DNA from 3 places in the Nocardioides marinus genome. Region 3 is predicted to be linked to each of the others. Evidence: predicted binding sites of a transcription regulator. Region 3 holds the regulator's gene; each other region holds the start of a gene.
What was found. The regulator LexA, encoded in region 3, represses DNA repair genes until DNA is damaged. The targets are predictions, from matches to a motif close to TCGAACANNTGTTCGA.
Positions count from the first base shown of each region.

Region 1: a site for LexA is predicted at 3,106-3,121, ahead of BKA05_RS03680 (HNH endonuclease signature motif containing protein). Genes of this name have one in related genera too.
Region 2: a site for LexA is predicted at 5,774-5,789, ahead of BKA05_RS07830 (HNH endonuclease signature motif containing protein). Genes of this name have one in related genera too.

Region 1 is NZ_JACBZI010000001.1:756,363-766,255, reverse strand. It holds gene BKA05_RS03695 (aldo/keto reductase) at 1-565, shown strand, start outside; gene BKA05_RS03690 (SRPBCC family protein) at 569-1,000, opposite strand; gene BKA05_RS03685 (phospho-sugar mutase) at 1,031-2,701, shown strand; gene BKA05_RS03680 (HNH endonuclease signature motif containing protein) at 3,135-4,631, shown strand; gene BKA05_RS03675 (hypothetical protein) at 4,656-4,907, opposite strand; gene BKA05_RS03670 (hypothetical protein) at 4,970-5,563, opposite strand; gene deoC (deoxyribose-phosphate aldolase) at 5,653-6,627, shown strand; gene BKA05_RS03660 (aldehyde dehydrogenase family protein) at 6,645-8,081, shown strand; gene BKA05_RS03655 (aldehyde dehydrogenase family protein) at 8,078-8,950, shown strand; gene BKA05_RS03650 (hypothetical protein) at 8,954-9,499, opposite strand; gene BKA05_RS03645 (hypothetical protein) at 9,575-9,893, shown strand, end outside.
Region 2 is NZ_JACBZI010000001.1:1,643,755-1,653,647, forward strand. It holds gene BKA05_RS07810 (DUF1206 domain-containing protein) at 1-613, shown strand, start outside; gene BKA05_RS20255 (FAD-dependent oxidoreductase) at 627-1,943, shown strand; gene BKA05_RS07820 (MinD/ParA family ATP-binding protein) at 1,990-3,111, shown strand; gene BKA05_RS07825 (NADPH:quinone reductase) at 3,166-4,188, shown strand; gene BKA05_RS07830 (HNH endonuclease signature motif containing protein) at 4,246-5,760, opposite strand; gene BKA05_RS07835 (thymidine kinase) at 6,243-6,902, opposite strand; gene BKA05_RS07840 (sulfurtransferase) at 6,938-7,774, shown strand; gene BKA05_RS07845 (SDR family oxidoreductase) at 7,795-9,801, opposite strand; gene sepH (septation protein SepH) at 9,866-9,893, opposite strand, start outside.
Region 3 is NZ_JACBZI010000001.1:499,170-509,062, forward strand. It holds gene BKA05_RS02520 (ATP-dependent DNA helicase) at 1-608, shown strand, start outside; gene BKA05_RS02525 (alkaline phosphatase D family protein) at 678-2,363, opposite strand; gene BKA05_RS02530 (alkaline phosphatase family protein) at 2,476-3,786, opposite strand; gene BKA05_RS02535 (alkaline phosphatase D family protein) at 3,786-5,564, opposite strand; gene lexA (transcriptional repressor LexA) at 5,764-6,495, opposite strand; gene BKA05_RS02545 (SDR family oxidoreductase) at 6,653-7,465, shown strand; gene BKA05_RS02550 (LysM peptidoglycan-binding domain-containing protein) at 7,689-8,081, shown strand; gene BKA05_RS02555 (hypothetical protein) at 8,342-8,689, opposite strand; gene BKA05_RS02560 (ATP-binding protein) at 8,964-9,893, shown strand, end outside.

The DNA of each region.
Region 1 (9,893 bases), 260 kb from region 3:
CGAGCTCGTCGAGGCGGGCAAGGTCCGTCACCTCGGGCTCTCCGAGGCCAGCGCCCAGACCATCCGACGCGCCCACGCGGTGCACCCGATCACCGCTCTGCAGACGGAGTACTCGCTGTTCACCCGCGACCTCGAGGACGAGATCCTCCCGGTGCTGCGCGAGCTCGGCATCGGACTGGTGCCCTACTCCCCGCTCGGCCGCGGCATCCTGACCGGGGCGATGCACGTCGGGTCGGCCGAGGACGGTGACAGCCGTGCGTCGGCGTACTTCCCCCGCCTCAACGGCGAGAACCTCCAGCACAACCTGCGCCTCGTCGACGCGATCCGACAGCTCGCCGACCAGCACGGCTGCACCCCGGGCCAGCTCGCGCTCGCCTGGGTCCTCGCCCAGGGCGAGGACGTCGTCCCGATCCCGGGCACCAAGCGGGTGCGCTACCTCGAGGAGAACATCGGCTCGCTGGACGTGTCCCTCTCCTCGGAGGACCTGGCGTCGCTCGAGGCGGCGGTGCCGCGTGACGCCGTGCGCGGCGACCGGTACGGCGACATGAGCCACATCGACGCCTGATCCTCAGGCCAGCCGCGCGGCCAGGCCCTCCACACAGCCCCGCATCATCCGGTCGTGGTTCCACGTCAGGACCGGCCGCGCCACGCGGGAGAGGGCACCGAGCAGGCCCGGGACGACGACGTCCTGGGCGAAGTCCAGCCGGGTGCCCTCGCCCTCCGGCCTCAGCTCGAAGCGCACCGTCCCCTCCAGGTCGCCGTCGACGCCGACCTCCAGGACGTCGGGGCGGTTGAGCACCTCGGTGAGCACGAGCTGGAGGGTGTAGGGCAGCGCGGAGCGGCACAGCACCAGGCCACGCCCCTCGCCGAGGTAGCCCACGGCCACCACCTGCGGCCACCACTCCACGTAGCGCTCCACGTCGACCAGCACCTCGCGGACCCGCTCGGGCGGGGCGTCGACGTGCCAGCGGTCGCGGAAGGAGTACGTCGAGGTCGGCACGGGCACCATCCTGCGGCTACCGTCCCGTCCATGACGACCCTCTCGGAGTCCGAGCTGTCCGACCTCCTCGACCGCGCCCGGGCCTGGGCGGCGGCCGACCCCGACGCCACCACGCGCCAGGAGCTGGAGCGCATCGTGACCGAGGTCGAGGCGGGCGGGGACCCGGCCGACCTCGCCGACCGCTTCGACGGCACCTTGGAGTTCGGCACCGCCGGGCTGCGCGGCGCGCTCGGCGCCGGCCCGAACCGGATGAACCGCGTGGTCGTCCTGCGCGCCGCGGCCGGCCTGGCCGCCCACCTCGGGCCCGGCGGCTCGGTCGTCGTCGGGTACGACGCCCGCCACCTCTCCGACACCTTCGCCGAGGACACCGCGGCCGTCATGCGTGGCGCGGGCCTCGACGTGTGGCTGATGCCCCGGCCGCTGCCCACCCCGGTGCTGGCCTACGCCGTGCGCGAGCTCGGGTGCGTCGCGGGCGTCATGGTCACGGCCAGCCACAACCCGCCCGAGGACAACGGCTACAAGGTCTACCTGGGCGACGGCAGCCAGATCGTCTCCCCCACCGACGCCGAGATCGCCGCCCGCATCGCCGAGGTCGGCGACCTCACCTCGGTCCCCCGCGGGTCGGGCTGGCAGGTGCTGGGCGAGTACCTCCTCGACCGCTACCTCGACCGCATCGCCGGGCTCGTCGCCGACGGCCCCCGCGACCTGTCCGTGGTCTACACCCCGCTGCACGGGGTCGGCGGGTCGCCCGCCGCGGACGTGCTCCAGCGGGCCGGGTTCGCTGCGCCGTACGTCGTGGAGCAGCAGGCGCACCCCGACCCGGACTTCCCGACCGTTGCCTTCCCCAACCCCGAGGAGGCCGGCGCGATGGACCTCGCGCTGGCACTGGCCGAGGAGCGCGGGGCCGACCTGGTCGTGGCCAACGACCCCGACGCCGACCGCTGCGCCGCCGCCGTCCCCACCCCGACCGGCTGGCGGATGCTGCGGGGCGACGAGGTCGGCGCCCTGCTCGCCACCCACCTGCTGCGCCGGGGCCGCACCGGCACCTTCGCCACCACGATCGTCTCCTCCACGCTGCTGTCCAAGATCGCGGCGGCAGCAGACCAGCCGTACGTCGAGACGCTCACCGGCTTCAAGTGGATCGGTCGGGTGCCCGACCTGGCCTTCGGCTACGAGGAGGCGCTCGGCTACTGCTGCGACCCCGACCACGTGAAGGACAAGGACGGCGTCTCGGCCCTCGTCCTGCTCTGCGAGCTCGCGGCCTCGCTCAAGGCGGAGGGTCGCACCCTGCTCGACCTGCTCGACGACCTCGCCCGCGAGCACGGCCTGCACGCCACCGACCAGGTCTCCGTGCGCGTCTCGGACCTCTCGCTGATCTCGGCGGCCATGGAGCGGCTCCGCACCGACCCCCCGGCCTCGCTGGGTGGCCTCGACGTCGTCGGCGTCGACGACCTCGCCGAGGGCACCGAGGACCTCCCGCCCACCGACGGCCTGCGCTTCCGCCTCGCCGACGACGCCCGCGTCGTCGTCCGCCCCAGCGGCACCGAGCCGAAGATCAAGTGCTACCTCGAGGTCGTCGTGCCGGTCGAGGACGCCGCCGACAACCCCGACCAGACCGACGCCGTCGAGGGCGCCCGGATCTCCGCCGCCACCCGCCTGGACGCCCTGGGCTCCGACATCCGCGCCGCCGCCGGCCTCTGACCCTGCGCCCTCCGCTGGTCGAGCAGGCGAGCGCCAGCGAGCCGCACTGGTGGTCGAGCAGGCGAGCCGCACTGGTGGTCGAGCAGGCGAGCGCCAGCGAGCCGTCGTCGAGACCCCGTACGCCGACGAGCAACCTCATCCACGGGGCGACTGGAGGGTCTGTCGTGACCCCCTCTCACGCCACGCCCTCCGGTCCGCTTCGACTCCGTGGTCGGCGTGGGTGGGCGCCTCGACGTCCGCGCTGCAGCAGGCCCTTCATTTTCGAAGAGCACGGTTGCCGTCTGCTTCGGTTGCGGTACCTGGTTGCGGTCGCTCGCCGGCCTTGCGGCACCTTGAGGTGCTCGCTTCGGTTGCGGCTGGATCGTCCTCCACAGATTCGTTCGGTGCCCTCACGACCATTCCATTCGAACACTTGTTCTAGTAGAATCTGGTCATGGCACTCGGGCACCACGACACCACTGCGCAGGACTCTCCTGCCGGGTCGACCGGTGACCTGTTGACCTCCATCCGCGACCTCGACAAGGCTGCCGATCAGGCCGACCGGGACCGGTTCATCGCGATCGCTGAGTGGGCCGACCGCCACACCACCGGCCAGCTGATGCCGGACCTCTACGGCACCTACGGGCTGGCCGACGACGACGCCCACACCGAGGCCGAGAACGCGTGGGTCGCCCGGTTCGGGATGTCGGGTGCCGACACCATGCTCGAGCTCGCCGGTCCGGGTGCGCCGGAAGTGTCGGAGTTCGCCGTCATCGAGCTCGCCGCCACCCTCGGCCGTTCCACCGACTCCGGCCGGGCCCTGCTCTCCGATGCGGTGGAGGCCAAGCACCGGCTGCCGAAAATCTGGGCTCGCCTCGAAGCAGGTCAGGTGCAGGTGTGGCGGGTACGGCGGGTCACCGAGGTCACCCGTCAGCTCACCGCCGAGGCCGCTGCGTTCGTCGATGCGCACCTGGCCCACGTCGTGCGCACCGCCTCGTTCGCCACCGTGAAGAGGTTGGCTGCCGAGGCGGCAGCCCGGTTCGACCCCGAGGGATGTGAGATGGAGGAGGTCGACACCGCCGCGTCTCTGCACGTCACCCTCGACCTCACCACCGCCTGGACCATCGGCACCGCCAGCGGCGTCCCCCTGACCGGCCTGCTGGACCGCGCCGACGCCGAAGAGCTCGAGCACGCGATCCGCACCATCGCCGACCAGCTGCTTGCCGCCGGCTCGGCCGACTCGCTCGACGTCCGTCGGGCGAAGGCGCTGGGCTACCTCAGCCGCGGCGACCTCACCCTCGATCTCGCTGACGCAGGTGGTCGAGCAGCGACGAGCGCCAGCGAGGAGCGGGCGTCGAGACCACCCCGCTCGAGCCGTCCCCGCCAGGTCGTCCTCCACCTCCACCTCTCAGAAGCCGCCCTCCGCGGAAACGAAGGACCCGGCACCCCCGAGATCGACCCCGACACCGGACGGCTCGGTCTCCACCTCGCCCGCCTCGAGAACCACCACCAGACCCTCACCGCCGACACCGTCCGCGACTGGCTCGCCGTCCCCGGCACCCAGATCACCGTCAAACCGGTCATCGACCTGCACGACCAGATCGCCGTCGACGCCTACGAGATCCCCGACCGCATCAGCCAGCGCGTCAAGCTCAAGCGCCCCACCTGCGTCTTCCCGCACTGCACCCGCACCTCAGCCAAGGTCGACCTCGACCACATCGAGGAGTACGTCCCACCCGACCAGGGCGGACCACCCGGCCAGACATCAACAGCCAATCTCGCCCCCCTGTGCAGACGCCACCACCGAGCCAAGACCCACCCATCCCCGGCCTCGACGAGCTCGACCAACACCAGGTGGGACTACCAGCAGCTCACCCCCACCACCTGGCTCTGGACCAGCCCCCACGGCATCCGCATGCTCGTCCACCCCGACGGCACCACCGAGCTCTGACGAGAGCCCTGCCGGCGCGCTGCGTCAGCGCGGGTCGGTGAAGTCGACGCGTCTGCCGGCAGCTCGGGCGTAGGCGATCTCCGCTGCCGTCGACTCCCCCACGTAGCCGCCCGGGTTGACCACCAGCACCCGGTCGGCGAGGTCGATCTTGTGCCGGTGCAGAGCGTCGAGCGTCGCCTTCTGCTCAGGCGTCGGCGCGTCCTCGGCGTCGACGGGGGTCAGGACGACAAAGCCTGCGAGGCCCAACTCCCGCGCCAGGGACCGCATCTGCGGCATGAACCGGGCGGAGCCACACAGGCACACGACCTCGGGACGATCACCCACTGGACCGTGCGACCTCAGAACGAGAAGCTGACGACGAACAGCAGCAGGCTGCCGAGGACCAGCGCGATCTCGGGCCACGCCCACTCCCGCCGTACGCCGCTGGGCGCATCGGGGACGCCCCGGGCGACCCGGGCCGCCTCGCGGATCCGGTCCTCGACGAAGTCGGCGTAGTCGGCCCCCTCGTCGGGGGTCCAGCCCTCACCGGGCACGGGGGTCATCGTCAGGTCGCGGGTGGAGCGCGGCCGGCGCATCGCACGGAACCGCGACCGGCCGACGCCGGGGTTGGCGTAGCGCTTGTCGTCGACGGTGGCGACCAGCACCTGCTGCACGACGACCGACTGCAGCGCGGCGAGCGGGAGGTGGAGCGTGGAGACCATCCCGCGCAGCACCAGCCATGCCCCGTCGAGCCGGACGCGGGGGCGCAGCATCGCCGCCCACGCCAGCACGCCGACCAGCAGGCCACCGGTGGCGACCGGCACCGGGTAGTCACCGGGGAAGGCCACGGTGACCACGACGGCGACGACGCCCAGCAGCACCGTCAGCACTCCCATGACCCGACCGCTGGTGGGCGCGAACTCCAGACTCTCCTCGTGGGGGTCGTGGTCCATCCGGGCGGGCTCCTCAGCGGGTCGGCAGGCGGCGAGCGGGCCCGGTCGAGGGTTGGGGTGCGGGCCGCCGGCAAGCCTATGCTGACCCAATGCCCACGATCTCCACCCCCGGAGTCGGCTGGGACTTCTCGGACGTCACCCGGTCCGACGCTGCGCTCCGTCGCTTCCTGCACGGCCTGCCCGGCGTCGACCAGGTGGGTGCAGAGGCCCGCGCCGCCGCCCTCGGGACCCGCTCGATCAAGACCACCGCCAAGGAGCAGGCTCTCGACCTCGCGATCCGGATGGTCGACCTGACCACCCTGGAGGGCCAGGACACCCCCGGCAAGGTCCGGGCCCTGGCCAGCAAGGCGATGCGTCCCGACCCCACCGACCCGACCTGCCCGGCCACGGCCGCCGTCTGCGTCTACCCCGACCTCGTCGGGGTCGCCAAGGACACCCTCGGCGAGTCCGGCGTCAACATCGCCGCCGTCGCGACCGCGTTCCCCTCGGGACGCGCGGCGCGTGACATCAAGCTCGCCGACACCCAGGACGCGGTCGAGGCCGGCGCCGACGAGATCGACATGGTCATCGACCGCGGGGCGTTCCTGTCCGGTCGTTACCTGGAGGTCTTCGAGGAGATCGTCGCGGTCCGCGAGGCCTGCACCCAGGGCGAGCGCAGCGCCCACCTGAAGGTCATCTTCGAGACCGGCGAGCTGCAGACCTACGACAACGTCCGTCGCGCCAGCTGGCTGGCGATGATGGCCGGCGGTCACTTCATCAAGACCTCCACCGGCAAGGTCCAGCCAGCGGCGACGCTGCCGGTCACGATGATCATGCTGGAGGCCGTCCGCGACTTCCGCGAGGCCACCGGCCAGATGGTCGGCGTGAAGCCCGCCGGCGGCATCCGCACCACCAAGGACGCCATCAAGTACCTCGTGATGGTCAACGAGGTCGCGGGCCACGACTGGCTCGACCCCGACTGGTTCCGCTTCGGCGCCTCCACGCTGCTCAACGACCTGCTGATGCAGCGGACCAAGATGCGCACCGGCCGCTACAGCGGCCCCGACTACGTCACCCTCGACTGAGACCGGCAGGAGAAGAGATGAGCATCTTCGAGTACGCGCCGGCTCCCGAGTCGCGCGCGGTCGTCGACATCAAGGAGTCCTACGGGCTCTTCGTGAACGGCGAGTTCACCAGCGGCGCGGGCACCGCCTTCAAGACCGTCAACCCCGCCACCGAGGAGGTCCTCGCCGAGGTCGCGGAGGCCGACGCCTCCGACGTCGACCGCGCGGTGAAGGCCGCCCGCAAGGCCTACGACAAGGTCTGGGGCCCGATGCCGGGCCGCGAGCGCGCCAAGTACCTCTACCGCATCGCGCGGATCATCCAGGAACGCAGCCGCGAGCTCGCCGTCCTGGAGACCCTCGACAACGGCAAGCCGATCAAGGAGGCCCGCGACGTCGACGTCCCGACCGTCGCGGCGCACTTCTTCTACTACGCCGGCTGGGCCGACAAGCTCGAGCACAGCGGCTACGGCACCACGCCCCTCGGCGTCGCCGGACAGGTCATCCCGTGGAACTTCCCGCTGCTGATGCTGGCGTGGAAGGTCGCCCCGGCCCTGGCCTGCGGCAACACCGTGGTCCTCAAGCCGGCCGAGACGACCCCGCTGACCGCGCTGCTCTTCGCCGAGATCTGCCAGCAGGCCGACCTCCCGCCGGGTGTCGTCAACATCCTCACCGGCGCCGGTGAGACCGGCCGCGCGATCGTCGAGCACCCGGGAGTCGACAAGGTCGCCTTCACCGGCTCCACCGACGTCGGCAAGGCCATCGCCCGTGCCGTCGCCGGCACCGACAAGAAGGTGACCCTCGAGCTCGGCGGCAAGGCCGCCAACATCGTCTTCGACGACGCCCCCATGGACCAGGCGGTCGAGGGCATCGTCAACGGCATCTTCTTCAACCAGGGCCACGTCTGCTGCGCGGGCTCGCGCCTGCTGGTCCAGGAGTCCGTGGCCGACGAGGTGCTCGAGCGCCTCAAGCGCCGGATGGCCACCCTGCGCCTCGGCGACCCGCTGGACAAGAACACCGACGTGGGCGCCATCAACTCCGCCGCCCAGCTGGCCCGCATCCGCGAGCTCTCCGAGGCCGGCGAGGCCGAGGGCGCCGAGCGCTGGTCCGCGCCGTGCGACCTGCCCAGCAGCGGCTACTGGTTCGCCCCGACGCTGTTCACCGGCGTCTCCCAGGCCCACCGGATCGCCCGCGAGGAGATCTTCGGCCCCGTGCTGTCGGTGCTGACGTTCCGTACGCCGTCGGAGGCCGTCGAGAAGGCCAACAACACCCCGTACGGCCTCTCGGCAGGCATCTGGACCGAGAAGGGCTCCCGCATCCTCGACGTCGCCGGCAAGCTGCGCGCCGGGGTGGTGTGGGCCAACACGTTCAACAAGTTCGACCCCACCAGCCCGTTCGGCGGCTACAAGGAGTCCGGCTACGGCCGTGAGGGCGGCCGGCACGGCCTGGCCGCGTACCTCGAGGGAGGCCAGGCATGAGCGCGCGCATCGACGTCCGCAAGACCTACAAGCTCTTCATCGGCGGGGCCTTCCCCCGCTCGGAGTCGGGCTACTCCTACGTCGTCAACGACCACAAGGGGACCTTCGTGGCCAACGCCGCCCTCGCCTCGCGCAAGGACGCCCGTGACGCCGTCGTCGCCGCCCGCAAGGCCGTCGGCGGCTGGTCGGGTCGCACCGCCTACAACCGCGCGCAGATCCTCTACCGCGTCGCCGAGGTCATGGAGGACCGCCGTCCGCAGTTCGTCCAGGCCGTGCAGCACTCCGAGGGGCTCAACGCCGGCAAGGCCGAGAAGGTCGTCGACGCCGCCGTGGACCGCCTGGTCTGGTACGCAGGCTGGGCCGACAAGCTCGCCCAGGTCGTCGGCAACGCCAACCCCGTGGCCGGCCCGTTCTTCAACCTCTCCACCCCCGAGCCGACCGGTGTCGTGGCCGTCCTCGCGCCCGAGGAGTCCTCGCTGCTCGGGCTGGTCTCGGTCATCGCCCCGGTGATCGTGAGCGGCAACACCGCGGTCGTGGTGTCGTCGTACTCCCGGCCGCTGCCCGCGGTGAACCTCGCCGAGGTGCTCGCGACCAGCGACCTGCCCGGTGGCGTGGTCAACATCCTCACCGGGAAGGCGGCCACCGTCGCCCCCTGGCTGGCCTCGCACATGGACGTCAACGCCATCGACCTGACCGGCATCGCCGGAGACACCGCGCTCGCCACCGAGCTCGAGGTCGCCGCGGCCGACAACCTCAAGCGGGTCCGCCGGGCCCCGGCGAGCGAGCCGGACTGGACCCAGGACCCCGGCCTGGAGCCGATGACGGCGTTCCTGGAGATCAAGACCGTCTGGCACCCGATGGGGGTCTGACCCTCACTCCCGAGGGATGCCGCCCGTCAGGGCACTGGTCATCGACGCCACCCGAGCAGCCAGCTGCTCGGGTGGCGTCGCCGTCGAGGAGAGCTGCACGCGCACCGTCGCCCGGTCGGGGACGACGCGGGCGATCCCGGTCGCCGTGCTCCCGACGACGCCCGAGCAACCACCGGCCTGCTCCACCAGCTGCTCGACGTCGGGCGTGCCGGCGAGAGTGCGACAGGCACCGTCGAGCGCCCGGTCCACCGGCGTGGTGTCGTCGCTGTCGGGGAGGGCGTAGGAGACGACCTCGACCACCAGGTCGGTGTCGCCCTCGCCCGACCACCGGCACCCGGCACGGACCAGCTCGTCGTCGGCCTCGTGGCTGGGGCTGCCCCCGTCCAGCCCCAGGTCGCTGGGGACCTCCTCGGCCAGGGCGGCGCACAGGTCCTCGGGCAGGGCCGCCGGGTCGGCGCCGGTGACCTTCGGGTCCTCGGAGCAGGAGGCGAGCGTGGCACCGAGCAGGACCGCGAGGCACGGGGCGAGCAGACGGGAGCGGGCGGGCATGCCCGCAGCCTTCCGTGGGGACCGGCGCGACAAACCCCAGGGTTAGGACCGCCGGTGTCGGGGCATCCGACCTGCGTGAACGTCTTGGACCACGACTCCCGCCTCGTGCTGGCGCACCGCGCCGCCACGCGTCCCGACTTCTGGGGGCCCACCGAGGACGCGTCCGGGGCCGATGCCTCCGGCGCCGTCGAGGTGGTCGTCGACCCTGCGGCCCTGGTGCGGGCGGTGCGGGTCTGCGACCCCGGTCTCCTCAGGACGCCGGAGGCGCTGCAGGCCAGGGTGCTCGAGGCCCACCGGGCCGCCGACACCGCGCGGGCGGTCGCCGTGCAGCTCGCGCACTCGGTCGAGGAGCCACCGGCGACCCCGGAGGCGCTGGTCGCATCGCTGCAACCAC
Region 2 (9,893 bases), 1.1 Mb from region 3:
CGGCGCGCTGCACGAGCTGGCCACGCAGCCGATGGGGGCCGCCCTGGTCTGGGGGGTCGCCGTCGGGATGCTGCTGCTGGTGATCTGGCGGGTCGTCGAGGTCGTCTTCGACCACGAGTGGGGTGCGGCGGTGAAGGCCGCCCTGTACGCCGCGATCGGCGTCTCGGCGATCCAGGTCGCCATCGGAGACGGCTCCAAGGGCGGCACCGATTCCTGGACCGCCCAGCTGATGGGGCTGCCGGGCGGGCGGCTGATCGTGGGAGCGGTCGGCGCCGCGATCATCGGCTACGGCCTCAAGCAGGTGCACAAGGGATGGACCGAGGGGTTCCGGGAGGACCTGGAGGCCGAGGGCCAGCGCGGTGACCTCGGCTCGGCGTACGTGACGCTCGGCAAGATCGGCTACCTCGCCAAGGGCGTGGCGGTCGGCGTCGTCGGCGGGCTGTTCGTCTGGGCGGCCTGGGAGCACCAGGCCAAGAAGTCCGGTGGGCTCGACGTCGCCCTGCAGACGGTCCTCGACGCGCCAGCCGGGCCGGTGCTGCTGTTCGTCATCGCGGTCGGCATCCTCTGCTACGGGGCGTTCTGCCTGGCTCGCGCCAAGCACCTGGACACCTGAGGTGGCAGCGGGAGTGCGACAGGTCGAGACCGACGTCGTCGTCCTCGGCGTCGGCTCCGGCGGGGAGTACGCCGCCCGCAGGCTCGCCCGCGCGGGGCTCGACGTGGTCGCCGTGGAGGCCCGGCTGGTGGGCGGGGAGTGCCCGTTCTGGGGCTGCACGCCCTCGAAGCTGATGATCCACGCGGCCCGTGAGGGCCGCACCGCGTCCTCGGCCGCCCGGCGCATCCGCGAGGCCACCCACGACTGGCACGACGACGGGCACACCGAGCCGATGGAGTCCGCCGGCGTGCGGATCGTGCGCGGCCACGGGCGGCTGGACGGCCCGGGACGGGTCCGGGTCGAGACCGACGAGGGGTCGGTGCTGGTGACCGGTCGTCGCGGGGTGCTGCTCAACACCGGGACGTCGCCGGCGGTACCCCCCGTGGCGGGCCTGGCCGGCACGCCGTACTGGACCAACCGGGAGGTGTTCGGTGTCGAGGAGGCGCCGGGGTCGCTGGCGGTGCTCGGGGCCGGCAACATCGGCTGCGAGCTCGCCCAGGCCTTCGGACGGCTCGGCAGCCGCGTGACGCTGCTGGAGTCGGCCGAGCGGATCCTGGCCCCGGAGGAGCCGGAGGCCTCCGAGGTCGTCGCCCGGGTCCTGCGCCAGGAGGGCATCGACGTGCGGACCCGCACGGACGTCGAGCGGGTCAGCCACGACGGCACGTGCTTCGAGCTGACGACCGGCTCCGGTGCCGTGCGGGCCGAGCACCTGCTGGTGGCCACCGGGCGTCGGCCGCACCTGGACGACGTGGGCCTGGAGACGGTGGGGCTGGACCCGACGGCGAGCACCGTCGAGGTCGACGAGCACTGCCGGGCCGCCGAGCGGCTGTGGGCAGTCGGGGACGTCACGGGGCACGGCGCCTACACGCACATGTCGCTCTACCAGGCGCGGATCGCGGTGCACGACCTGCTCGAGGAGGACGGGCCCACGGCGGAGTACCACGCCGTCTCGCGCGTGACGTTCACCGACCCGGAGGTCGCCGGGGTGGGCCTCACCGAGGCGCAGGCCCGGGAGCGCGGGCTCGCGGTCGTGGTGGGCACCGCCGAGGTCGACAGCAGCCCCCGCGGCTGGATCGACGAGGCCAGCGGCGTGGTGAAGGTCGTGGCAGACGCCGGGAGCGGGGTCGTGGTGGGGGCGAGCGTGGTGGCGCCGTACGGCGGAGAGGTGGTCGGCCTGCTCTCGACCGCGGTGCACGCCCGCCTGACGGTGCCGACGCTGCGCGGCATGCACTTCGCCTACCCGACCTTCCACCGGGTGGTCGAGCGCGCGCTGCGTGACACCGGGCTGTAGGTGAGCAGGTGGTGTGACCGGCTCGTGGGTGGGGAAGAAGCCGCTCATGACGCAGGGACACCTCGGGGACACCAGCGACCGTCTCTACACCACCGACGAGCTCACCGCCTACGGACGACGCCGCGACGCCGAGGCCACCAGGGTGGCCGGCGCGCCGCTGGTGCCCGCCCAGCAGCCCGCCCAGCAGCCCGCCCAGCAGCCCGCGGCTGAGGAGCCGCAGGGGCCGCGCCGGTTCATGAGCGCCACGGACTTCCTGGACCGTCGCGCCGAGGAGGTCGGGCTGGGCCCGGCGACCTGGGGCTGGCGGGGCTGGGTCAACCGGGTCACGCGGGGCCTCGCCGACCTGGCGATGGGCCCGGCCGAGGCGGAGCACGAGACGCTGCGCCGCGCGGTGCAGCGCGACTTCGACGGCCCCCGCACGATCGCCTTCATCAACCCCAAGGGCGGGGCGGCCAAGACGACCGGGGTGCTGGCTGCGGGCTACACCTTCGGCACGGTCCGTGGCGGCGGGGTGGTCGCGTGGGACAACAACGAGACCCGCGGCACCCTGGGCATCCGGGGGACCCGCAGCACGCACCGCAACACCACGCGGGAGCTGCTGGAGGACCTGGAGCGGTTCAGTGACGTCTACCAGTCGCGGATCGGGGACCTGGGGGCCTTCGTGCGCTCGCAGGGCGACGCGCACTTCGACGTCCTGGCCTCCGACGAGCGCCCCGACGTGACGGGCACGATCCGCGCCGAGGACTACCTGGCGGTGCACCGGCTGCTCGAGCGGTTCTACCGCATCCTGCTGATCGACACCGGCAACAACATGCGCGCCGAGAACTGGCTGGCCGCGGCTGAGTCCGCGGACCTGCTGGTCGTGACCTCGACGGTGCGTGAGGACACCGGCTACTCCGGGCTCTGGATGCTCGACGCGCTCCAGGACGCCGGCTACGCCGACCTCAAGCACAAGACCGTCACCGTGCTCTCCGACCCCTCGCCGACCGTCGACGACAAGCTGGCTGCCGACCTGGTCGACGTCTACGAGCAGCGCACGCGTGCGGTCTACCGCGTGCCCTACGACCCCGCGCTGGTGGCGGGGTCGGTGGTTCCCTACGCGCAGCTGTCGAAGGCGACGCGCCAGTCGTGGCTGCGGGCGGTCGCTGGGATGGCCGAGGCGCTGTAGGCGTCGGTCCTGGTGGGGGTGGTCGCGCTGGGGCACTCTGGCAGGCTCGGCACCATGCGTGCTGTCGTCTACCGCGAGACCGGGTCCGCCGCCGACGTCCTGGAGGTGGTCGACCGTCCGGTGCCCACGCCGGGCCCGGGGGAGGCCAGGGTCCGGGTCGTGCGGGCCGGGGTGAACCCGACGGACTGGAAGTTCCGCGCGAACGGGATGAACGGTGCGTGGGACGAGGTGGTCCCCGGCCAGGACGGTGCCGGTGTCGTCGAGGAGGTCGGGCCCGGGGTCACCGAGGTCTCGGTCGGAGACCGGGTGTGGACCATCCTCGCGCAGTACCAGCGCCCCGGCGGCACGGCCGCCGAGCACACCGTCCAGCCCGTCTCGCTCCTGGTGCGCCTGCCCGACGACGCGTCCTTCGACCTCGGGGCGTCCCTGGGCGTCCCCGCCGTCACCGCGCACCGGGCGCTCACCTCGGGCACGGTCACCCGGCTCGCCCCCGGCGCGCTCGAGGGGCGGACGGTCCTGGTCGCCGGCGGCGCCGGCGCGGTGGGCAACGCGGCCATCCAGCTGGCCCGGTGGGCCGGGGCCACGGTCGTCGCGACCGTGAGCAGCGAGGCGAAGGCGGCGCTCGCCCGTGCGGCCGGTGCCCAGCACACCGTGGACTACACCGACGGCACGGCCGCGACCGTCGCCGGCGTACGCGCGGTGGCGCCGAAGGGCGTCGACCTGGTCGTCGAGGTCTCGCTGGCCGGCAACGTGGCCGTCGACGTCGAGGTGCTGAGGGTGCACGGGACGCTCGCCTACTACGCCGACAACGGGGGAGCCGAGGCGGTCGTGCCCGTGCGACCCACCTTCGCCAAGAACCTCCGTCTCCAGGGGGTGCTGCTCTACACCCTCGACCGCGCGCTGCTCTCCGCCGCCGCGGAGGACGTCACCGCGGCGGTCGAGGCCGGTGCCCTGCGGGTCGGGGAGGACGCCGGCCTGCCGCTGCACCACTACCCGCTGGAGGGGGCCGCCGACGCCCACGCCGCCGTCGAGGGCGGGGCCGTGGGCAAGGTGCTGCTGGACGTCGGCGAGGCCTGAGGCCGCCGCGGGACGCGCTTAACGCTTCCTGTCCGCGCGCGCCGTCGGAGCCTTCGGTCAGAGCTCGGTGGTGCCGTCGGGGTGGACGAGCAGGCGGATGCCGTGGGGGCTGGTCCAGAGCCAGGTGGTGGGGGTGAGCTGCTGGTAGTCCCAGGCCACGGTGGTCGAGCCTGCTTGGCTGCTGGGGACCGGCGAGGGGTGGGTCTTGGCTCGGTGATGTCGCCTGCACAAGGGGGCGAGTCGGTCGGTGGCTGTTTGGCCGGGTGGTCCGCCTTCGTCGGGTGGGACGTACTCCTCGATGTGGTCGAGGTCGACCCGTGCTGAGGTGCGGGTGCAGTGCGGGAAGACGCAGGTCGTCCGCTTGAGCTTGACCCGGGTGGAGATGCGGTCGGGGATCTCGTAGCAGTCGACGGCGATCTGGTCGGCCAGGTTGATGACCGGCTTCACGACCACCTGGGTGCCGGGGACGGCGAGCCAGTCGCGGACGGTGTCGGCGGTGAGGGTCTGGTGGTGGTTCTCGAGGCGGGCGAGGTGCAAACCGAGCCGGCCGGTGTCGGGGTCGACCTCGGGGGTGCCGGGTCCTTCGTTTCCGCGGAGGGCGGCTTCTGAGAGGTGGATGTGGAGGACGACCTGGCGCGGGTTGCGGGGTGGTCTCGACGCCCGCTCCTCGCTGGCGCTCGTCGCTGCTCGACCACCGGCGTCGCTGGCCGGTGAGGTGTCGAGGTCGAGGGTGAGGTCGCCGCGGCTGAGGTAGCCCAGGGCCTTGGCGCGGCGGACGTCGAGGGTGTCGGTGGAGCCGGCGGCGAGCAGCTGCTCGGCGATGGTGCGGATGGCGTGCTCGAGCTCTTCGGCGTCGGCGCGGTCCAGCAGGCCGGTGAGGGGGACGCCGTTGGCAGTCCCGATGGTCCAGGCGGTGGCCAGGTCGAGGTGGACGTGGAGGCTGGCCCGGGTGTCGACCTCCTCCATCTCACATGTCTCGGGGTCGAACCGGGCTGCAGCCTCGGCAGCGAGCCTCTTGACGGTGGCGAAGGAGGCGGTGTGGACGACGTGGGCGAGGTGCGCATCGACGAACGCAGCAGCGTCGGCGGTGAGCTGACGGGTGACCTCGGTGACCCGCCGGATGCGCCACACCTGCACCTGGCCTGCTTCGAGGCGGGCCCAGATCTTCGGCAGGCGGTGCTTGGCCTCCACGGCGTCTGAGACCAGTGCCCGGCCGGAGTCGGTGGAACGGCCCAGTGCGGCGGCGAGCTCGATGACCGCGAACTCCGACACCTCCGGCGCACCCGGACCGGCGAGCTCGAGCATCGTGTCGGCACCGGGCATCCCGAACCGGGCGACCCACGCGTTCTCGGCCGCAGTCAGTGCGTCGTCGTCGGCCAGCCCGTAGGTGCCGTAGAGATCGGGCATCAGGGCGCCGGTGGTGTGCCGGTCGGCCCAGGCAGCGACGGTGATGAAGAGCTGGCGGTCGGCGTCGTCAGCGGCCTGCTTCTGCGCGACGGCGAGGCTCAGCAGGTCACCGGTCGACACCGCAGGCGAGTCCTGCTCAGTGGTGTCGTGGTGCCCGAGTGCCATGACGAGATTCTACTCGAACGCCAGTTCGAAAGAAACCCTGTCGAGGGCCCGGGATCGAATCTGTGGAGGACGATCCAGCCGCAACCGAAGCGAGCACCTCGACGTGCCCGCAAGGCGTGCGAGCGACGCGCAACCAGGTACCGGTAGCGAAGCGGACGGCAACCGTGTCTTCGAAAAATGAAGGACCTGCTGCAGCGCGAACGTCCAGGCGCCCGCCAACGGTGACCCAGCAGTCCAACCGGACCGGAGGGCGTGGCGTGAAAGGGGGTCACGACAGACCCTCCAGTCGCCGATGGAGGGGTTGCTTGGCGGCGTACGGGGTCTCGACGACGGCTCGCTGGCGCTCGCCTGCTCGACCAGCAGGGGGCCGGCTCGCTGGCGCTCGCCTGCTCGACCAGCGGGGGCCCGGATCGCTGAGCTCGCCTGCTCGACCAGCAGGGGGCCCGGTCGCTGGTGCTCGCCTGCTCAACCAGTGGGTGGGATCAGCCGAAGGGGAGCGGCTCGGGGGCGAGGGAGACCGCCTTGGCGCGGGCGGCGGTGAGCCGACGGCGGTGGTGCTGGCGGCAGAGCACCTCGTAGGCGATGTCGACGTCGGCGTCGTGCTGGTCGGGCTGCTCGACGTCGCCGACGACGATGACGTCGCCCTCGACGACCATGACGCCGTTCTCGGTGCGGGCGTTGTGGGTGGCGCGCTTGCCGCACCAGCACAACGCCTCGACCTGCAGCACGTTCATCCGGTCGGCGAGCTCGACCAGGCGCGCGGAGCCCGGGAACATCAGGGTGCGGAAGTCGGTGAGGATGCCGAAGGCGAACACGTCGATCTGCAGCTCGTCGACGATCTTGGCGAGCTGGTCGATCTGGTCGGGGGAGTAGAACTGGGCCTCGTCGCAGATCAGGTAGTCGATCCGGGCGCCCTGCGTGAGGTGGTCGACGACGTGGCGCCAGAAGTCGAAGTCGGAGTCGACCTCGAGAGCGTCGTGGGTGAGCCCGAGGCGGCTGGAGAGGCGGCCGGTGCCGGCGCGGTCGCGGGTGACGAAGATCTGCCCCTGACGGCCGCGTGCGGCGTGGTTGTGGTTGGTCTGGAGCGCCAGCGTGCTCTTGCCGGAGTCCATGGTGCCGGTGAAGAACTGGAGCTCAGCCACGGGGCGAGATCCTAGGTGTCCGGCAGGATGGGCGCATGTCCGGGCCAGTGCATCCCCTCATCGACACCGCCGAGCTGCGCGCGCTGCTGGAGGCCGGGCGGGCGCCGACCCTGCTCGACGTGCGCTACCGGCTGGGCGGACCGCCGGGCGCCGGGGAGCACGAGGCGGGGCACGTCCCGGGGGCGGCGTACGTCGACCTGGACACCGCCCTGGCCGCCCCGGTCCGTGAGGACCGTCGCGGTGGCCGGCACCCGCTGCCCGAGACCGGCGTGTTCCTGGAAGCGATGCGCGCGGCCGGGGTGACCCGCGGTGGGCCCGTCGTGGTCTACGACGACTGGTCCGGTCACGCAGCCGCCCGGGCCTGGTGGCTGCTGCGTCACCACGGCGTCGAGGACGTGCGGGTGCTGGACGGTGGCTGGAGCGCGTGGGTGGCTGACGGTGGGTCGGTGGAGACCGGCGAGGTCGCCCCGGTGCGCGGTGACCTGGACGGCGAGCCGGGCTCGATGCCGGTGGTGGCCGCCGAGGACGTCCCCGCGGTCAGCGTGCTGGTCGACGCGCGGGCGGGTGAGCGCTACCGGGGCGAGGTGGAGCCCGTGGACCCGGTGGCCGGCCACGTGCCCGGCGCCGTGAACGTGCCGACCGCGCTCAACCTCACGGCGGACGGGAGGTTCCGCCCGGTCCCCGAGCTGCGCGAGGAGTACGCCGCCGTCGGGGCCGTGCCCGGCGCGGACGTCGCGGCGTACTGCGGCTCGGGCGTCACCGCCTGCCTCGACGTGCTCGCCCTGGAGCTGGTGGGCGTGCGGGCCGCGCTGTACCCGGGCTCGTGGAGCGACTGGGTCAGCGACCCTGCGCGACCGGTGGCCAAGGACTGAGGTCGACGGGCGTGTCCTTCCTACCAGTGCACGCCCTTGAAGATCTTGGCCAGCATGATCTGCTCGGTCTCCCGCGAGCCCTGGGCCGCGTCGCCGCGGGCGGCGGCTGAGTCGGGGAACACGTGGTAGGCCATGTTGAGGATCCGGAAGGCCAGCTTGGGCGCGACCGTGTGGGCGATGGCACCGGCGTTGCCGAGTGCGGTGTTGATCTCGTGCGGACGCTCGACCATCGCCCTGATGACCAGGTCGGCGGCCTGCGCCGGGGAGATGGTGGGGAACTTGTCGTAGATCTTGGTGGGGGCGATCATCGGCGTCCGCACCAGCGGCATGTGGATGCCGGTGAAGGTGATGCCGTCACCCACCAGCTCGGAGGAGACCACGTTGGACCAGGAGTCCAGCGCCGCCTTGGAGGCGACGTAGGCCGAGAACCGCGGCGGGTTGGTCTGCACGCCGATGGAGCTGATGTTCACGATGTGCCCGCGTCGCTGCTCGCGCATCGTGGGGATCAGGCCCATGACCAGGCGGATCGCGCCGAAGTAGTTCAGCTGCATGGTCCGCTCGAAGTCGTGGAAGCGGTCGTGGCTGAGCTTGAGGGAGCGGCGGATCGAGCGACCGGCGTTGTTGACCACGAAGTCGACCGAGGGCAGCTCGGCGGCCAGCTGTGCGCACAGGGCGTCGATGGCGTCGAGGTCGGAGAGGTCGCAGGGATAGACGTGGGCGTTGCCGCCGCGGGCCTCGATGACTGCGCGGGTCTCCTCGAGCTTGTCCTTGCCTCGGGCCACCAGCACGGGGATGCCGCCGCACTGGGCGACCTTGAGCGCGGTGACCTGCCCGATCCCGGAGGAGGCGCCGGTGATGACCACGTGCTTGCCCTGCAGCGCCGCCCGGTTGTCGGCGTCGCGGCCGCAGGAGTCGTCGAGGTGCTCCTCCCAGTAGCCCCACAGCGTGCGGGCGTAGGACTCCAGGTCCGGCACGCCGATGCCGGAGCCGGCCAGGGCCTTCTCGGTGCGGCGGGAGTCGAAGACAGGGGCGAAGCCGGTGTGGCCCAGCACCTCCGCGGGCACGCCGAGCTGGCTGGTCAGCGGGTCGAGGACCGACTGCACGACCCCGTTGCGCGCCAGCGCACCGACGTACGTCGAGGGGCGCATCATGCGGGGGACGAGGGCCAGCGGCCCGGCCTGGGTCACGTTGCGGTCGACGGGTGTGGCGAAGCGGGGTGCCCCGGCAGCGGCGCAGAAGGCGTTGACGACCTCGACCACCGGCTGCGGCTCGGGGTTGACGAGGTGGAAGGCCTGGCCGTCGAGGTCGGGGCGGTGCGCGATGTGGTCCATCGCCTTGGCCACGTAGTCCACCGGCACGACGTTGGTGTCGCCGAGGTCGACGCCGACGAGCGGCAACCAGGCCGGCAACCGGTCGCGCAGCATCTTCATCAGCGGGAAGAAGTAGTAGGGCCCGTCGACCTTGTCCATCTCGCCGGTCTGGGAGTCGCCGACCACGATCGCGGGGCGGTAGACGCGCCAGGGGACCGACGCCTCCTCCCGCACGATCCGCTCGGACTCGAACTTCGTGCGGTGGTACGGCGAGGGCAGGTGCTGGCCCTGGTCGAACATCGTCTCGTCGAAGCGGCCGTGGTGCTCGCCGGCGGCGGCCACCGAGGACACCTGGTGGAAGCAGCCCACCTCGAGCGCCTCGGCGAGCTCGACGGCGTGCCGGGTGCCGCCGACGTTCATCGTCTCGTTGGTCGCGTCGTCGGCCGTCATGTCGTAGATGGCCGCCAGGTGGAAGAAGTGCTCGATGGAGCCACGGTGCTCGGCCACCCAGGCGGGGTCGACGCCGAGACCGTCCTGGGACAGGTCGCCGACGACCGGCGTGACCCGGTCGGTGCCCCAGCGTCGGATCAGCGCGTCCATCCGGTGGCGGCTGCCGGCCCGGACGAGCACGAAGATCTCGCCCTCGCGATGGTCGAGCAGCTCGGTCACGAGGAACCGGCCGATGAACCCGGTGGCACCGGTCACGAAGTAGGCCATGGGCGGAGACTAGTCCTGCCCGGGCGCGCGTGGGGACCTCCAGCACGCCGCGATCGCGCGAGGACTACTCCTTCGAGCCGCCGAACATGATC
Region 3 (9,893 bases):
GGCACCTCCCGCCGCCCGGTCGCGACGGGCTGGTGAAGGCCCAGCTCGACGAGATCGCCGAGCTGGTCGACGCCGCCGACGGCCGCACCCTGGGGCTGTTCTCCTCGCGCCGGGCCGCCGAGGCGGCGGCCGAGGCCGTCCGCGAGCGCCTGCCGCACCTGACGACCCTGGCCCAGGGCGACGCGCAGCTGCCCGAGCTGGCCAAGCAGTTCGTCGAGGACCACCACACCGTCCTGTTCGGGACGCTCTCGCTGTGGCAGGGCCTCGACGTCCCCGGCGACACCTGCCAGCTGGTCCTCATCGACCGCATCCCCTTCCCCCGTCCCGACGACCCGCTGATGAGCGCGCGGCAGAAGGCCGCCGACAAGGCCGGCGGCAACGGCTTCATGCAGGTCGCGGCCACCCACGCGGCGCTGCTGATGGCCCAGGGCGCCGGGCGGCTGATCCGCACCACCACCGACCGCGGCGTCGTCGCCGTGCTCGACCCGCGGCTGGCCACCGCCCGCTACGGCTCCTTCCTCAAGGCGAGCCTGCCGCCGATGTGGACGACCACCGACCCTGCCGTCGTACGCCAGGCCCTGACGCGGCTGGCCGCCTCTGCCGGCTGAGGCGACGGTCCCGGGACGTCATACGGACGGGACGAGCGGACGTCCCGTCCGTATGACGTCCGCCGGCCTTCAGCCCACCGGGGCGTCGACCTCGCGCACCGACCCGGCGCCGGAGTCGGTGGCGAAGGAGCGGGTCCAGGTGATGGGGGTGTCGGGGTCGGTGCGCGAGCCGATGACGAACCAGTCGCACTGCGCCCGCTGCGCGTCGAGGTCGAGCACGCAGAAGCCGTGGTCGTCGAAGTTGAGGTACTTGATGTGCGGGTTGGCGGCCAGGATCGCCTGCTCCGCCGCCTGGTTGATGGGCGACCTGGCGGGCGTGCCGAGCTGGTCCTTGAGGTTGTTCGACGTCACCGACGTGCACACGAACTCCACGCCCGCCGTCGGCGTGAGCGGGTAGGCCCCCACGTCGGTCGGCACGTCGATCGCCCACGCGGAGTGGATGTCGCCGGTGATGAAGACGGTGTCCTGGACGCCGTTCGCCGTCAGGTGGTCCACGACCGTGCGCCGGTCGGCGGTGTAGCCGTCCCACTGGTCGGGGTTGGCGTAGACGCCGTCCTGCGGGATCAGCGGGGCCAGGGTGTTCACCGCGTCGGTGACGTCGCGCGGCAGCGCGGCGACCTTGAGCGGGCTGAACATCACCGACGTCCCGACCACCTTCCACTGCGCGCGCTCCTGCCGCAGCCCCGTGAGCAGCCACTCCATCTGCGGCTCACCGGTGATGGTGCGCTCGGGGTCGTCGACGCCCGTGTCGTAGCCGGGGTCGGCGACCTGCTGGTCGCGGTAGGTGCGCAGGTCCAGCATCGACAGCTCGGCCAGCGTGCCGAAGCGCAGCCGCCGGTAGAGCCGCGTCCCGTCCCCGAGCCGGGCGGTCCCGTCGAGGCGGGCCGGCATCCACTCGTCGTACGCGCGGTGGGCGCGGGCGCGCCGCTTGGCGTAGCTGCCCTCGGTCTCCGGGTCGTGGTTCTCGGCGCCCGTCGCGTAGGAGTCGTTGGTGACCTCGTGGTCGTCCCACGTCACGATCCAGGGGGCGTGGGCGTGCGCGGCCTGCAGGTCGGGGTCGGTCTTGTACTGCCCGTGCCGCACCCGGTAGTCGGCCAGGGTGACGATCTCGTGGGCCGGCTCGTGCGCCCGGACGTTGGCCGAGCCGGACTCGTAGAGGTAGTCGCCGAGGTGGACGACGGCATGCAGGTCGTCGCGCTCGGCGAGGCCGCGGTACGCCGCGAACAGTCCGGCCGGCCAGTTGCTGCACGAGGTGAAGCCGATCCGCAGGTTCTCCGGGGTGGCGTCGGGCGCCGGCGCGGTGCGGGTGCGGCCGACGCGGCTGGTCTGCCCGAGGGCGTGGAAGCGGTAGAAGTACCAGCGCTCCGGCCGCAGACCCCGGGCGTCGAGCTTCACGGTGTGGTCGCGGCTGCTGCTGGTGACGAAGCGGCCCTTGGTCACCACGCGGCGGAACCGCCTGTCGGTGGCCACCTCCCAGCGCACCGTCACCCTGCCGCCGCGCCCCGAGCCTGGCGTGGCCTCCGGGGTCGGCGTCACCCGGGTCCACAGCACGACGGCGTCGGGCAGCGGGTCACCGGAGGCCACACCGTGCTGGAAGACCGGGTGCGTCGCCCGCGGCCCGCCCCCGCCCCCCTTCTTCCCGCGCCCCGCCTCGGCGGGTCCCGCGGCGAGCACCCCGAGGGTGGTGCCGGCGGCCCCGGTGGCCAGCACGGTGCGGCGGGGGATGGCGGGGGTGGAGGACTGGGTCTGGTTCACATCGGCTCAACGTCGCCCGGGCGCGCGGGTGACGTCGCGTTCCGAGCGTTCACCGGGCGTTCTGGCGGCGGTCCCGAACCGGGCCCGAGCGGACGCGGACAGGGGTGCCGCGTCAGATCCGGGGCTTGCCGTCGTACCGCTTCTTGGGGGTGGGCAGCCCGAAGAACCTCGCCACGGTGGGCGCCACGTCGATGGTGCGGGCGTGGGCGGAGAAGACCTTGCCGGCCTTGACCGCCGGGTGCCCGCCACCGATGAAGAAGGGGATCGACCGGGTCGCGGGGTGGCCGTGGTTGCCGGGGATCGGGTTGCTGGTGACCGGGTCGGGGTCGGAGAAGCGCCAGCCGGCCTGGCAGAACACCACGACGTCGCCTGACTCCGGGCCCAGCCGCAGCCACGGCGTACGCCGGTCCCAGGCCTTGAGGACGCCGGGCGTGGCCTCGGCGATCTGCTGGATCCGCTTCACCGCCTTGTCGAGCTTGCTGCTCGGGCCGGTCCAGTAGACGAGGTCGGCACCGCCGTTGTCGGCGATCACGACGTTGCCGCCGAGCAGCGGGTCCTCGTCCATGGCCCCCTGCAGGGTGATCACGTTGGTGGGGATCGACCAGTCCATCGAGTGGTCGGCGAGCACGATGACCATCGAGTGCTCCCACGCGCCGCTGGACTTCAGGCCGTCGATGAACCGGCCGACGAGGGTGTCGGTGTCGAGCAGCGCTGCCTGGCGCAGCAGGCGCAGGTTGGTGCCGGTGAGGTCGGTGTGGCCGACCCGGTCGATGTCGCCGAGGTTGACGAAGACCAGGTGCGGGTCGAACTCGTCGACCATCGAGGTCAGCGCGTTGTAGGTCAGCAGGTCGGGGGCGTGCCCGGAGACGGGGATGTAGAGCTCGGGCTCCCAGCGGTGCGTGGCCCGCTCGCCGAAGATGCCGACGAGGTACTCCTTGCTCAGCACCGTGCCGGTGGTGAAGCCGCGCTTGCCGAGGCGCTCGATGATCGTCTTGACGCGGATGTCGCTGGGCTGGTCCATGTCGCGGATCTCGCCGAGCTCGCGGTCGTAGAAGGAGTTCGCCGGCACGCCCGACCGGTCGGGGCGTACCCCGGTCATCATCATCACGTGGTTGGGGATCGTCTCCATGACCGGCATGGAGGTCGCCCGCGGCCACCACATCCCGCCCTCGCGCAGCGCGTGGAGGTTGGGGGTGAGGGTCGGCTCGATCTCGTCGGGGCGGCAGCCGTCGGTGACGAGCACGTAGCAGCGCTTCTTGGTCCTCGCGCTGGCGGCGCCCGCGGGCGCCGCCGCGCCGACGGCGCTGGAGAAGGCCAGGCCGGAGGCAGCCGCGGTCAGCACGGTGCGGCGGCTGGCCCGGATCTCCGCGAGCCGGCGGGCGGCGCGCTCAGGGGAGCCGGCGAGGGGGGTGTCCTGGCACATCAGGCCTCCAGCGGAGCGTCGACGGGGGTGATCCGGCCGGTCCCGGCCAGCGTGGCGTACGACGTCGACCACTCGATCGGGGTGGCCGCGTCGTCCCGGGCGCCGATGACGTACCAGTCCATCTGGGCGCGCTCGGGGGTGATGTCGAGGACGGAGTACCCGTGGTTGTCGAAGTCGAGGTACTTGATGTGCCGGTTGTTGGCGAGGATCGCGGTCTCCACGAGCGGCGTGAGCTGCGGCGCGCCGGTGATGTCCTTGAGGTTGTTCGAGGTGACCGAGGAGCACACGAACTCCACCCCGTAGGAGTCGCCGTAGAGCGGCTGCGTGGAGGTGTCCAGCGGCAGCTCGCAGGCCCACCCGGAGTGGATGTCGCCGGTGATGAACAAGACGTCCTTGACCTGGTGGTCGCGGATGTGGCCGAGGACCTCGCGGCGGTCGGCGGTGTAGCCGTCCCACTGGTCGACGTTGTAGGGCGCGCCGTCGCCGGGGAGGATGCCGGTCACGTCGTTGATGGGGTCGATCAGGTCGTTGGGCAGGTCGCCGAAGGTGACCGGCGCGATCATCACCGGGTTACCGATGACCTTCCACTGCGGCGCGTGGTCGCCGCGGGTGAGTGACTCCTTGAGCCAGGCCATCTGCTTCTTGCCGGTGATGGAGCGGGACGGGTCGCTCACCTCGGCCTCGAGCGCCGGCACGGGTGTCGGCGCGAGCGTGGAGACCTGCTCGTCGCGATAGGTGCGCAGGTCGAGCATCGAGACCTCGGCGAGGTTGCCGAAGCGCAGCCGACGGTAGAGGCGGGTGCCGTCGCCCAGGGCAGCGGTCCCGTCCATCCGCACCGGCATCCACTCGTCGTACGCGCGGTGGGCGCGGGCACGGCGGACCTTGTAGTCACCCTCGGACTCGTCGTGGTTCTCCGCGCCGTTCTTCCACTGGTCGTTGGTGACCTCGTGGTCGTCCCAGGTGAGGATCCACGAGTAGCGCGCGTGCAGGGCCTGCAGGTCGGGGTCGGCCTTGTAGTTGGCGTGCCGGCGGCGGTAGTCCTCGAGGCTGACCATCTCGTGCGGCGGGTCGTGCGGGCGGACGACGACGTTGTCCTGGCCCATGCCGTACTCGCCGGTGGGGTACTCGTAGAGGTAGTCGCCGAGGTGGAGGACGGCGTGGAGGTCCTCGCGCGCCGCGAGGCCGCGGTAGGAGCTGAAGAAGCCGGCCTCGAGGTTGGCGCAGGACACGACCCCGAAGCGCAGGTTGTCCAGGGCGGCGCGCTTGCGCGGCGCCGTGCGCAGGCGGCCGACGGGGCTCTTCTGGCCGAGGGCGCGGAAGCGGTAGAAGTACTCGGTGTCCGGCTTGAGGCCCCTGGCGTCGAGCTTGACCGTGTGGTCGCGCCCGGCGCTGGTGCGGAACCGGCCCTTGCTGACGACCTTGCGGAACCGCTTGTCCTTGGCCACCTGCCAGGTGACGGTGACCGGCCCGCCCTTGCCCGAGCCGGCCGTGGCCGCAGGGGTGGGGGTGACGCGGGTCCAGATGACGACCCGGCGCGGCAACGGGTCACCCGAGGCGACCCCGTGCTGGAAGACCTCGTGCGTCGCCTTCCCGCGCTCGGCCCCGTCGGCCGCACCGGGCTGCCCCGTCGGGTCGGCCTGCGCAGGGCGTACGCCGCTGCCGAGCACCCCGGCCGCGGCGGCTCCCGCGGCGCCGGTCGCGAGGACGGTGCGGCGGGGCAACGCGGAGGGGGAGGAGGACGAGGTGGGGGGCGTCGTCGGCGGCTTCGTCGAGGTCACGACTCATCCAACGACGCCGCCCCCTGTTTCGTGACGGTTTCGCCGGAGTGAGCACCGTCCGTTCACCCGGTGCTCACCAGGCGACCGCCCGCGACCCGGTGGACGAGCGGGCGTCGAGACCCCGCGCCTACCGGTGGTCGAGCAGTGAGGAGCGCCAGCGACGAGCGGGCGTCGAGACCACCCGCCGCCGGCGTACCCCTCAGACCTTGCGCAGCACGGCGGTGACGATGCCGAGGATGGTGGCGTGGGTGCCGTCGATCGGCTCGAAGGCGTCGTTGTGCGGCAGCAGCCACACCTGCCCGCTCTTGCGGGAGAAGGTCTTCACGGTGGCCTCGCCGTCGATCATCGCGGCGACCATCTGACCGTTCTCGGCGGTGTTGGCCTGGCGGATCACGACGTAGTCGCCGTCGCAGATGGCGGCGTCGATCATCGACTCACCACGCACCTCGAGCAGGAAGAGCTGGCCGTCGCCGACGAGCTGCTTGGGCAGCGGGAAGACGTCCTCGACCTGCTCCTCGGCGAGGATCGGCGCGCCCGCGGCGATCCGGCCGAGCATCGGCACGTAGGAGGCGGCGGGCAGGGTGTCGCCGACCCCGGTCTCGTCGAAGGAGCTCTCGTCGGCCGAGGAGATCGCGCGCCGTGCGGCCATCGACTCGGGCAGGAAGACCTCGAGGGCGCGGGGCCGGCTGCCGTCGCGCTTGATGAAGCCCTTCTCCTCCAGCACCTTCAGCTGGTGGGCCACCGAGGAGGTGCTGGTCAGGCCGACGGCCTGGCCGATCTCGCGCATGCTGGGCGGGTAGCCGCGTTGGGCGACCGCGTCGCGGATGGTCTCCAGCACCTTGGTCTGGCGCGGGGTGAGCCCGCTGGCGTCGGGCGGGCCGTCGGGGAGCGCGCTCACGCCGGGGGCGGCGTCGTCGTGGCTGGTCGCCATGGGGGTCCTCCTGGTTCGACCACCGGCCCGCAGGGTGCGCCCGCGGACGCGGCGGCACGGGTGTGGCACGGCCTGCGTCGTGGTGCTCACACGCTATGACTCATCCGGTCCGCGATCAAACATGTGTTCGAATCGGCGTGTCGAGCACACTCGGGCCATGACGCCCCGCCCGGTCCCCGCCGCCCCCATCCAGCGCAGTGCCGTGGTCACCGGTGCTGCTCGCGGCATCGGCCGCGGGATCGCCGAGCTGCTGGTGGCCCAGGGGTACGCCGTGGTCGTCACCGATGTTGACGGGGAGGCCGTGCAGGCGACCGCGCGGGAGATCGGCGCCGTCGCCGGACTGGCCCATGACGTGCGCGACCCGGAGGCGCACCGCACGGTCGCCGAGGTGGCGGCCGGGCACGGTCGTCTGGTCGCCTGGTTCAACAACGCCGGGGTCGGCGACGACGGGCGACTCTCGGAGCTCTCCGAGGAGCAGGTGCGCCGGCTGGTGGAGGTGAACCTCCTGGGTGTCCTGTGGGGCATGCGCGCTGCGCTGGAGGCCTTCGGCGACGGCTCCGGCGACATCGTCAACACCGCCTCCCTCTCGGGGCTGGGGCCGGTCCCCGGCTACAGCGTGTACGCCGCGACCAAGGCCGCGACCGTGTCGGCCACCATGTCCGTGGCCGCCGAGACGGCGCGTCGGGTGCGGGTGCACGCGATCTGCCCCGACGGGGTCCGGACGGCCATGCTGGACGAGCAGGACCCCGAAGGCCTGGGAGCGGCCCTGGTTCACTCGGGTGGTCGGATCCTGTCGGTGGAGGAGATCGCCGAGGCGGCCGTCGGGCTGGTCGGGACCGGCCGCGTGATCCGGACGGTGCCGGTGTGGCGCGGGGCCCTGATGCGCACCATCTCCCTGGCTCCCGGCGTCGCCGCCAAGGGGACCGCGCTCTTCGCCGCCCAGGGTCGTCGGGCGCTCCGCCGCGGCTGACGGGGTGGGTGGGCTCGCGGCCCACGCAGGGGCAGTCGAACATTTGTTCGCAGAAACCCTTGATCTCGTTCGAACACCTGATCTACTCTCGTACACGTGTTCGATCGAACTGGTGGTCGAGCCGTCGGCCCCAGGCCCGCCCGGTCCTCCCTGACCGGGACTGTCGGTGGTCGTCGGTAGACATCGGTTCGCAGACCCACTCCGCCTTCCCCAGGAGATCCCGATGAGCACCATGGTCCTTCCCGCAGTCCACCTCCCGGCCCGCACCTCCGCCCGTCCGGTTCCGCGCTCGGCACCGCGTTCGGCTGCTGGCACCGACGGCCGTCTGCGCCTGACCCGGCGCGGTCGCCTGGTGGTCTTCGTGGTCGGCCTGCTGGTGGCCGTGGCGATCGCGGTGGCCTTCGCTGGCGGCTCGGTCGCGACCTCGGAGAAGGGGCAGCCGGTGCCCACCGACACGATCGTGGTCGGCACCGGGGTGACCCTGTGGGACATCGCCTCGGCCCGGGCCGAGGGCGGCGACGTCCGCGACATGATGTCGACCATCCAGCAGCTCAACCACCTCGAGAGCGGCATGCTCGTCGCCGGTCAGCGGCTGCGGGTCCCCGCCGACAGCTGAGCGCGACGCGACGGGAGCACCGCCCCGGAAGGGGCGCACAGACTTCGCCGGTCGATTCGACCCCGGCCGGCGAAACCACGGGGAAGACGAGGGGCGGGCCCACGGCGGGACCGCCCCTCGGTGGTGCTGGGCGGGCCGCAAGGTCTGACTGATGTCAGTCAGACCTTGCGGTGCGCGGTCGAACCTTCGACCGCGAACCCGCAGGTTCGACCGATATCAGTCAGACCTTCGCGCACCGGCCGTCCTGGGCGGGGCCAGGCTCAGCGCGCGGCGCGCTTGCCGCCCTTGGGTCGCGGAGCGGGGGGCTCGGTGCCGGGTGCTGGGTCCGGGGCGACGACGCCGAGCTCGCGCAGCAGCCGCAGCCCGACCAACAGGCCGGCGAAGAGGCAGGCCACCGCGCCGAGGGAGGCCAGGGCGAGGAACCACCAGGCGGCGGTCCTGCCCTCGCGTGCGGTCGTGCCGAAGTCGATGGCCGCCCAGACCAGGTAGCCCCAGGCGACGACCAGGCCGGTGACCCCGGCGGTGAGGGCCAGCAGGCGACGGGTCCGGTGGGGTGCCGGGGGGCGCGGGCCGCTGTGCGATCCGTGCTTCCCTCCGCTCCCAGCCACCGCGCCATTGTCCCCGATCGCCCCACGCGTCACGGGGCGAACCGCCGAGCGGTGCGGTCGCGCCCGGTGGCCCACCACGGGCCGAAGGGCCCGAGGAAGGGGCAGGAGGACCCTGATGGGGGATGGGCCGCGGGGTTAGCCTGGCTGGGTGGCCCAGGGACGAGGGGACGAGCCGGACGTCGCGGGCCGCGGTGCCCAGCGGACCGCGGCCGCCGACGCGCCGTCACCTGCGGGCCCACCTGCGGGCCCGCCTGCGGAGCCGCCCGCGGTGCCCATGACCCACCTCGAGGCCGAGGTCGAGCGGGCGGTCCTGGTCGACGACGTCGTACGGGCCGTGGTCGCGGACCTGCTGACGTTGCCGGACGTCGCACGCGTCGCCGTGGCGCTGACCGAGGGAGGGGGGCGTCGGCTGCGCTTCACCTCCGCCACCCGCGGCGGCGACCAGGCGAGCGACCTGGACTGGTGCCACATCGACGCCTACGACGACGTGCCGCTCAACGACGTGGTCCGCACCGGTCGCCCGATCCTGGCGGCGCTCAGCACCCTGGAGGAGCGCTGGCCGTGGCTGGCCCAGAGGGAGGGCGAGGCCGGCCACGTCGCCGCCGCCGTCGTCCCGATGCTGGGCACGAGCATGCGCCTGGGTGGGCTGTTCCTGCTCTACGACCGGCCGCAGACCTTCGGGCCCGAGCAGCGCGAGCTGCTGGAGGGGCTGGCCCGGCGTACGGTCGCGGCGCTGCACGAGGTCAGTGCCCGCCGCGCGGGGCCGGTCGACGACTCCCTGGAGGAGGTGCTCGACGCGAGCCCGGCCGTGGAGACCACGGGGCGCACGGCCACGCTGCGGCTGCTGCCCGAGCCCACCGCGCCGCGGGAGGCGCGGGCGTTCCTGGCTGCCGAGCTGCGCACCTGGGGCGTGGCCGACGACGTGGTCGACACCGCGCAGCTGTGCCTGTCGGAGATCGTGACCAACGCGGTCCACCACGCCCGCACCGTGGCCGATTTGAGGGTCTCGGTGGAGGAGGGCGTGCTCACGGTCGTCGTGCGCGACTTCGGCGCCGGGGGACAGGTCGTGGCGCCCGTGGGCGGGGAGGACCCGCTGGTGGTCTTCGGGCGCGGGCTGATGCTGGTCGAGGCGATGACCGACCGCTGGGGCTCCGAGCACGACCCCGGCGGCACGACCGTGTGGTTCTCCATCGACCTGGCACCG